Regions from separate parts of the Acidovorax sp. WCS2018Noco2-16 genome, predicted to be linked through region 2. Evidence: riboswitches for the same ligand, from Rfam matches in the RefSeq annotation. Region 2 holds a riboswitch; the other holds the start of a gene.
The links. A riboswitch is a leader RNA that binds a small molecule or an ion and turns the genes downstream of it on or off. The one in region 2 is predicted to bind thiamine pyrophosphate.
Positions count from the first base shown of each region.

Region 1: linked by a shared signal. The riboswitch ahead of thiC (phosphomethylpyrimidine synthase ThiC) and the one ahead of RQI28_RS17165 (long-chain fatty acid--CoA ligase) in region 2 are both predicted to bind thiamine pyrophosphate.

Region 1 is NZ_JAVTJJ010000002.1:515,344-519,750, reverse strand. It holds gene ftsZ (cell division protein FtsZ) at 1-332, shown strand, start outside; gene lpxC (UDP-3-O-acyl-N-acetylglucosamine deacetylase) at 502-1,425, shown strand; gene RQI28_RS07775 (hypothetical protein) at 1,454-1,630, shown strand; TPP riboswitch at 1,689-1,796, shown strand; gene thiC (phosphomethylpyrimidine synthase ThiC) at 1,926-3,770, shown strand; gene RQI28_RS07765 (methyl-accepting chemotaxis protein) at 3,779-4,407, opposite strand, start outside.
Region 2 is NZ_JAVTJJ010000011.1:156-4,562, forward strand. It holds partial or broken gene RQI28_RS17145 (Arm DNA-binding domain-containing protein) at 1-31, shown strand, start outside; gene RQI28_RS17150 (isochorismatase family cysteine hydrolase) at 538-1,104, opposite strand; gene RQI28_RS17155 (DUF892 family protein) at 1,231-1,605, opposite strand; partial or broken gene RQI28_RS17160 (IS3 family transposase) at 1,790-2,546, opposite strand; AL1L pseudoknot at 2,335-2,451, opposite strand; TPP riboswitch at 2,676-2,766, shown strand; gene RQI28_RS17165 (long-chain fatty acid--CoA ligase) at 2,846-3,931, shown strand; gene RQI28_RS17170 (acyl-CoA reductase) at 3,928-4,407, shown strand, end outside.

The sequences.
Region 1 (4,407 bases), on a different contig from region 2:
ACGACGACAGCCTGGGCGACGAGATCCGTGTGACCGTGGTGGCCACGGGCCTCTCGCGTGCCAACGCACGCCGCCAGCCCATCTCGGTGGTGCAGGGCGGCCTGCGCACGGGTACCGACAACGTCGCCTACCAGATGCCCATGGCGGGCTCGGCAGTCGGCATGGCCGGCGGCCTGATGGGCGGCGCCTCGCAGGCGGACTACGGCAACATGTCCGTGCCCAGCGTGTGGCGCACCAACCGCACGCAGGCCGCGGCCCGTGTGGACGCGCTCTCGTCCGGCGGCATGGACGACCTGGAAATCCCGGCCTTCCTGCGCAAGCAGGCTGACTGACCCATGGCGCCTGCGGGCGCCAGTCAAGCGCCAACCAAGCCGCCGTGTTCTTCCAGGAGCCGGCGGCTTTTTCCATGGAGTTGTTCTGACTTCCGGGCCGGTGGCAACCTATCACTTCCATAGCTGCGGATATGCACCAGAGCAGTGCTGCGCACCCTAAAATCGCCGGATGCTCCAGCAACGCACGATCAAAACCCTGACCCGCGCCGTGGGCGTGGGCCTGCACAGCGGCCAGCGGGTCGAGTTGACGTTGCGCCCGGCCCAGCCGGACACGGGCATCGTGTTCCGCCGTGTGGATCTACCCGAGCCGGTGGACATCCCCATCACCGCCGAAGCCGTGGTGGATACGCGCATGGCCTCCACCATCGGCGTGGGTGGCGCCAAGGTGCACACGGTGGAGCACCTCATGTCGGCCTGTGCGGGCCTGGGGCTGGACAATCTCTACATCGACATTACCGCCGAAGAGGTGCCCATCCTCGACGGTTCATCGGCCTCGTTCGTCTTTTTGCTGCAGAGCGCAGGGGTCGAGCTGCAGAACGCGCCCAAGCGTTTCATCCGCGTGACGCGCCCCATCGAGATTCGACAGGGTGAGGGTGCCGGCCTGAAATGGGCGCGGCTCGACCCGTACCACGGCTTCAAGCTGCGCTTCGAGATCGACTTCGCCCACCCGGCCGTCGATTCGACCGGGCAGAGCGTGGAGTTCGACTTGGGGGCCGGCAACTACACCCGGGACATCGCCCGCGCGCGCACCTTCGGCTTCACCAAGGACGTGGAGATGATGCGTGCCAGCGGCCTGGCGCTGGGCGGCGGGCTGGACAACGCCATCGTCATGGACGACTACAAGGTGCTGAACGTGGACGGCCTGCGCTACGACGACGAGTTCGTGAAGCACAAGATCCTCGATGCCATTGGCGATCTGTACATCGTGGGCAAACCGCTGCTGGCGGCGTACAGCGCTTTCCGTGCGGGCCACGCGTTGAACAACCTGCTGCTCCGCGAGCTGCTGGCGCAAAAAGACGCCTGGGAAATCACCACCTTTGAAAACGAGCGCCACGCGCCAGCCGGTTTCCTGCAGCTGGCGCGCGCCTGGTGAGCAGGTCTAGGCATCGGGCACACGCGGCATGCTGATCTTCCGCTGGATCGTCACCCTGCTCCTGCTCACCTCGGGCGTGTCGTTCCTGTTCTACGTGGGCACGGGGCAGCTGCGCTATCGCCGCTTCGGCCTTCTGGTGCTCAAGTGGACGGTGATCGCCGCGCTCTTTTTCTTCGCTGTGCTGATCCTCGAGCGCATCGTCTGACAGCACTGCGCTGGCTGGCGGGCAGGTCTGGCTTCCCGCACCGCACACGCCTATACTCGCCCCTGCTCCGGGGTGCACGTGTGCGTGCTGAGACGGCGAAATTGATCGCCGGAACCGCGAACTTGATCTGGTTAGTACCAGCGTAAGAAGAGCTGCAGTCGACAGGCCCGCGTCACCGCGTGCGCACGGCGCCATGCCCACATTTCAGGGCCATGGCGCCTTGCCGCATGCGGGCGGGCAGGGCGGCCCATGGCGGAGCACTTGGATTTATCCACACGTGAGGAAAAGTGCCCCTATGAATGCCCCCGACAAATTCACCCAGTTGCTGGCGCTGACGCGCGAGCCCTTCCCCGCCTCCACCAAACGCTACTTGAGCGGCACCCAGGCCGACTTGCGCGTGCCGGTTCGCGACATCGCCCTGACCAACGGCGAGCAGATCAGCGTCTACGACACTTCCGGCCCCTACACCGACCCGGATGCGGTGATCGACGTGCGCAAGGGCCTGGCCGGCCTGCGTGCCGGCTGGGTCGCGGCACGCGGCGACACCGAGCTGTACGACGGCCGCCAGCGTGTGGCCATGGACGATGGCAGCAAGAGCGAAGACGCCGCGCGCCTGGCGCAGCTGCGCGCCGAAGCTGCCGCGCTGCAACGCCCGCCGCTGCGCGCCAAAAGCGGTGCCAACGTGACCCAGATGCACTACGCCAGGAAAGGCATCGTCACGCCCGAGATGGAATATGTGGCCCTGCGCGAGAACGGCCGCCGCGAATGGATGGCGCCCTACCAGCAGGACGCCGCGCGTGAACAGCGCCTGGCCGGCAACTCGATGGGCGCGAGCATCCCGAAGATCATCACCCCCGAATTTGTGCGCGACGAAGTGGCCCGAGGCCGGGCCATCATTCCGGCCAACATCAATCACCCTGAAGTGGAGCCGATGGCGATCGGGCGCAACTTCAAGGTCAAGATCAACGCCAACATCGGCAACTCGGCCGTCACGTCCAGCATCGAGGAAGAGGTGGAGAAGCTGGTGTGGGCGATCCGCTGGGGCGCCGACAACGTGATGGATTTGTCGACCGGAAAAAACATCCACACCACGCGCGACTGGATCGTGCGCAACTCGCCCGTGCCCATCGGCACCGTGCCCATCTACCAGGCGCTGGAGAAGGTGGGCGGCGTGGCCGAGGATCTGACTTGGGCGATCTTTCGCGACACGCTGATCGAGCAGGCCGAGCAGGGCGTGGACTACTTCACCATCCACGCGGGCGTGCGGCTGGCGTACATCCACCTCACGGCGCAGCGGCGCACGGGCATCGTCTCGCGCGGCGGCTCCATCATGGCCAAGTGGTGCATGGCGCACCACCGCGAGAGCTTTCTGTACGAGCATTTCGAAGACATCTGCGACATCATGAAGCAGTACGACGTGTCGTTCAGCTTGGGCGACGGCCTGCGCCCGGGCTGCGCATCGGATGCCAACGACGAGGCCCAGTTTGCCGAACTGCACACGCTGGGCGAGCTGACCCAGGTGGCCTGGAAGCACGACGTGCAAACGATGATCGAAGGCCCCGGCCACGTGCCCATGCACATGATCCAGGCCAACATGACCGAGCAGCTCAAGACCTGCCACGAAGCGCCGTTCTACACGCTGGGTCCGCTGACCATCGACATCGCGCCCGGCTACGACCACATCGCGTCAGCCATTGGCGCGGCCATGATCGGCTGGATGGGCACTGCCATGCTCTGCTACGTCACGCCCAAGGAACACCTGGGCCTGCCCGACCGCGACGACGTGAAGCAGGGAATCATCGCGTACAAGATTGCAGCGCATGCGGCCGACGTGGCCAAGGGGCACCCGGGCGCCCGTGCGCGCGACGACGCGCTGAGCCAGGCGCGTTTCGACTTTCGCTGGCAGGACCAGTTCAACCTGGGCCTCGACCCCGAGACCGCGCAGAAGTACCACGACGAAACGCTGCCCAAGGACTCCGCCAAGGTCGCGCATTTCTGCTCGATGTGCGGGCCGAAGTTCTGCTCGATGAAGATCACGCAGGAAGTGCGCGAATTTGCGGCGAAGGGCATGCAGGAAAAGGCTGTGGAGTTCCGCGGCACGGGTGGCGAGTTGTACGTGCCCATTCAACCCGTGGCCTGAGAGCCTGCTCAGACCGCTGCGAGCAAGGGCTGTCGGGCGACTCGAAGCAAGGGCGCGGCAGCGTTGCCCACGGCCTCGGCGCGGCCTGGCAGCACAAAGCGGCTGACCAGTGCCGACAGTTCCTGCGCCTGGCCGCGCAGGCTGTCGGCCGCCGCGGCCGATTCCTCCACCAGCGCTGCGTTCTGCTGGGTCATTTCGTCCAGGCGCGACATGGCGCCGTGGATCGATGCGATGTCCTCGTTCTGGGCCTGGTGCGCGGCCTTGATCTCCACCATCGTGTGTGCTGCCTGCTGGATGGATGCCACCACCTGGCCCATCGTACGGCCCGCTTCGCCCGCCAGGCGCGAGCCGCCTTCCACCTGCTGCACCGATGTGGCGATCAGCGACTTGATCTCGCGCGCGGCCTCGGCCGACCGCGTGGCCAGCGTGCGCACCTCGCTCGCCACCACCGCGAAGCCCCGGCCCTGCTCGCCAGCGCGGGCTGCCTCCACGGCGGCGTTCAGCGCGAGGATGTTGGTCTGGAAGGCGATGGAATCGATCACGCCCGTGATGTCGGCAATGCGGTGCGCGCTGCGCGATATCTGCTCCATCGTGCCCACCACCTGGGTCACCACGCCACTGCCCGCCAGGGCCACTT
Region 2 (4,407 bases):
AAAGCGGATTTCTCTGGGCACCTATCCAGAAACAGCCACCAATCATCAGAAGCCCTTGGTTCTTTACGGAGCCAGGGGCTTTTTGCTTGGCCGATGCGCACTTTTACGCTTAAGGACGTGGCAGCTCATTGGTTCGGGGCGGTTCATTGACCGCCATATGTTTTCTAGTGACGACTTGTCGCAGCCGTCTCTACGCTTTTGCTCCCTGCGGGAAAACGTCGTTGATACATAGCTCGACAAGTGAAGGAGCTCCCGCGCGATAGCTTGTTGGACAGGATCTTTGAGCAGAGCTTAAGGATGCGCAGCGTTCATCACCGTTCTCTCCGTCTGCGTGTCGGAAAACAGTGGGTTCGTGATGAGCTCAATGTAACGTTCGTGAAGAGGCTGCTGCACATGAGTTGCTTCGTGTTTCGAAGCTCCGAACTAAGAGTGCTATTTTCTACAGCGTTCAGGCAACTTGCAGATATTCACAATGCCAAATGCCGTTGTGTTTAAGGCCAATGTACTAGAGACTTTCCCAGTTCTTTTACGTAGAAATCACGTGAAAGCTTGGTTGTGAACAGGTGCAACGTCGCAGCGCAATACACCGCTCATGTGCTGAAGGGCACGTGATTTCGCTTCGATGGTTTCGGCGGCAGTACAGTTTTCTGGGACAGACACCTTGTAGTTTCGCAAGAAGGCGTCCCCTGCTGTCAGCTGAACACAAATATCCGTCGCAAGCCCTGTAATGATGATATGACGTGCTCCGATAGTCTCTAGCAAGATGTCAAGTGGAGTTCCGTAAAACGCGGAGTGCCTAGGCTTCAAGACTGAGATATCACCACGAAGGGGGCGCAGTGCTTTCGCGATATATGCACTTGGACCCTTCCCGGTTGCCAGCCTTTTAGAAAGACTCGGAAAGTCGGACGTCCAATTGCCAAAGTTATCATTGGCATAAATGACCGGCACATGCGCTGCACGCGCCGCCTTCTTCAGTTGCGCCGTACGTTGGGCAGCTTCTACTGCAAATGGTGCCAGCTGCTCAGCCTCTGGAAAATCCAGAGGATTGATGAAGTCGACTAATAGCAGTGCTTTACTGCATTTGGGAAGATCACCTGGTTTCATGAGATTTGCTGCGACTTAATCCGCCTGCCTTGCGTCCGTCAACATGTATTCCCCCGCATCTGCTTACGGCGGTGAATTTCCAGGGTTGTCTTGGGCCGGCAGCTCCGTGAAGTTGGTAGATGACCTCTATTTTCTACACGTCAATTGCTTATTAAGAAGCCTTGGCCTCATCAATCGCTGCAGCTTGGACCATCTGTCTGAGCTTCTCATCGGTCGATTTCGCCTCATGCAGCGAAGTCTGAAGGAGGGGAATGCTTCGGTGTAGCGTAGCTTGGAGGCGAGCGCGATAAGCGTGGTGTAGCTAGTAGTTTCGTCGCGTTCTACTTTTTTTGCGGCTCCGATCAATGCGACATTCAAGATCGGCCTTTTATCAATCTCGTTGACGAGGTCTTTACCCTCTTCAATCAATCCCTCCGTCACGGCACATGTAATGCGTCGTCCGGCGCTGTATGTGGCGGAAATCTCGTAAATGAAGAGATTTTCGACGGTTTTGAGGGTCATGACTGCTCCTGATCGGATGTAGACGAAGAGCAATGCTCAAGACCTGTTTAGACCGTGAAAGTAAGACAACGACGCCCCCTGTCGAAGGATTCACTTTCTTCCTCACATGAATCGCCCTGGCTTTCATGAAGGCTGTTTGGTTTCAGCCAGACTGCACCGCAATAGCCTGACTGGCGAGTTATCGTTAATAGTTTGCCTCAGCTTCTGTAGGCGGGATATAGCCAATGGGTTCGAGCGGCCGTTGGTGGTTGAACCAAGACACCCATTCAAGCCTCGCAAAATTTACCGCCTTCTTTGTCTTCCACGGAAGCCGGCGACGGATCAACTTGGCCTTGCAGAGGCCGTTGATCGTCTCGGCCAAGGCGTTGTCATAGCGGCCGCCTTTGCTGCCCAGTGACCGCTCGATGCCAGCCTCTGCAAGCCGTTCGGTGCACCGGATGCTGACATACTGCAACCCGCAATCGAAGTGACAAGTCAAGCTGTCACCGAGCTCGGCTTGCTGCGCCTTGCACCTCGCAGTTCCAGGCGCTGCATCAGCCGTTCGACCGTGCAACGCGCCACCGCGGTTCCCCTGCGTGCTAGCTGCCGCCTGACCTTGTGGACGCCTTAGACCTGCATGTTGGTCTGCCAGACGAGTTGTTTTGCCGGAATGAGGGCGCCGTCGCGTTGCGCCCTGGCGCAGCGCTCGTGCGGCTTGCGCACCAGCGCCGCCTGGCGTCGATAACCCGACGGGGCAACTTGCAAGACCTTGCGGATCGGCTCGACCTCTAAGGCGTTGCGGTGCGTGTCGATGAAATCCCTCAGGACTTCGGCCGGAGGCCCAGCTTCGCCTGTGCGAAAAACGAGCCCGCCAGCTTCAGGAACTCGTTGACCCGGTGCAGATCCTTGACCTCGCGCTCGAGCTCCTTCATCCGCTGGGTCTCGCTGGTCGTGAGGCCTTCTGAATGCCGTTGGCTGCCCGTCGCGCTTGAACCATTCGTTCATGGCTCACTCCTCTCGGGGTGTTGAGCTTCCTAGAAATCCGGGGCGGTTCACTGCATCATTGGGGCTGCTATGCCGGTTAAGATGCCCGCAACGCTCCGGGGTGCACAGCCTGCTGAGATCCAAACCCGCGAACTTGAACCGGGTCATGCCGGCGGAAGAAGAGCTTCACTCGCTACCACCGGCGCTGCTTGGCGCTTGAAGGCGTGGTCGGGCGAGTGGCCTTCGGAGCACCAGTCACCGGTCACGAAGGAAGCTCATGGACAAGGTCGCCCCGCTGGTTGCGGACATCCTCGCATTCATCGCGATGGAAGAGGGTTGCACAGACAGCCAGTTCGATCAGCTCGCGCTGCGGTTGTTCGCTCACCAATACACCGCCAACGCGGCCTATCGCACCTTCTGCCAGCGCCGTGGCGCCACCGTGCGCAGCGTGCAGGCCTGGAGCGACATTCCTGCCGTGCCCATCGATGCCTTCAAGGCGATGGAACTACGCTGCGAGCAGGCTTCGCCCACCGAACGCGTCTTCATGACCAGCGGCACCACCCGTGGCGACACGCGGGGGCGGCACTTTCACCCCCGGCTCGATGTGTACGACCTGTCGATGGCGCGTCATTTTGCGCAGCGCTTCATGCGCGGCACAGAGCGCATGCCGATGGGCATTCTGTTTCCGGACGAAGACGTCATGCCCAACTCTTCGCTCGCGCATTACCTGGCGCTGGCCAAGGCTGCTTTCGGCAGCCCGGGCAGCCGGCATTTTGTCGACCAGCAGGGCATTGATTTGAGCGGCCTGTGGCGGGCGCTGGAGGTGGCTGAGCAAACCGGCAAGCCCTATGCGCTGCTGGGTGCCAGCTACAGCTTCGTGCACATGATGGACGCGTTGCGCGAGCAGGGCCGCACGTTTCGGTTGCCACCCGGCAGCCGCCTGCTCGACACCGGCGGCTACAAGGGCCAGTCGCGCGAACTGCCGCTCGACGCGTTCTACGCCGAGCTGTCGCAAGCGCTTGGCGTGCCGCGCAGCCACTGCATCAACATGTATGGCATGACGGAGTTGAGCACGCAGTTCTATGACGACGGCAACGCGGTGGTGCCATCGGTCAAGTCGGGGCCGCACTGGATACGCTCGCGCCTGGTAGACCCGGCCACGGGCCGCAGCGTGCCCACGGGCGAGCGCGGCATCCTCGTGCATTGCGACCTGGCCAATTTCAATTCCGTCACCACCATCCTGACGGAAGACGTGGGCCTGGCGGCGGGCGGCGGCTTTTTGCTGGTGGGCCGTGCTGAAGGCGCCCAGGCCAAGGGATGTTCGCTGGCGGTAGAGGAGTTCGTGCGGGCCACCGCTGCATGAAGCCGATTCAGCAGGTGCAGGCGGGCTACCTGCCGGGCATCGACCCGGGCGATGTCGATTGGCAGGTGCTCACGTTCGAGAAGAGCGGCGAGCACCACAACACATCGCTTGAGGTGTCCGTACCCGTGCTGTCTGCAACGCAGATGAACCAACTGGCGGCCCGCGTGCGGCAGGCCAGCGCGCTGCACCTGAAGACCATGACGGTGCCGCAGATCATCGACGTCATCGACCGCGCCATCGCCCGGCTGCTCGACCGCAGCGACCCCTACCGGCAGCAGGCCGAAGCCCTGCTGCCCACCGTGAGCGGCTATGACCGCGAGATGGTGCGGCTGGGGCTGACCGGGTTCTTCAAGACCTTTCGCTCGGCGCAGCTGCATCGCTTCGTGGCCGAAGACTTCGCCAACCCGCAGTTGCTCGACAACTTTCAGCCCACGGCAAAGGGCGGCGCGGTGCAGGCCTTTGGGCCGGATCTGCTG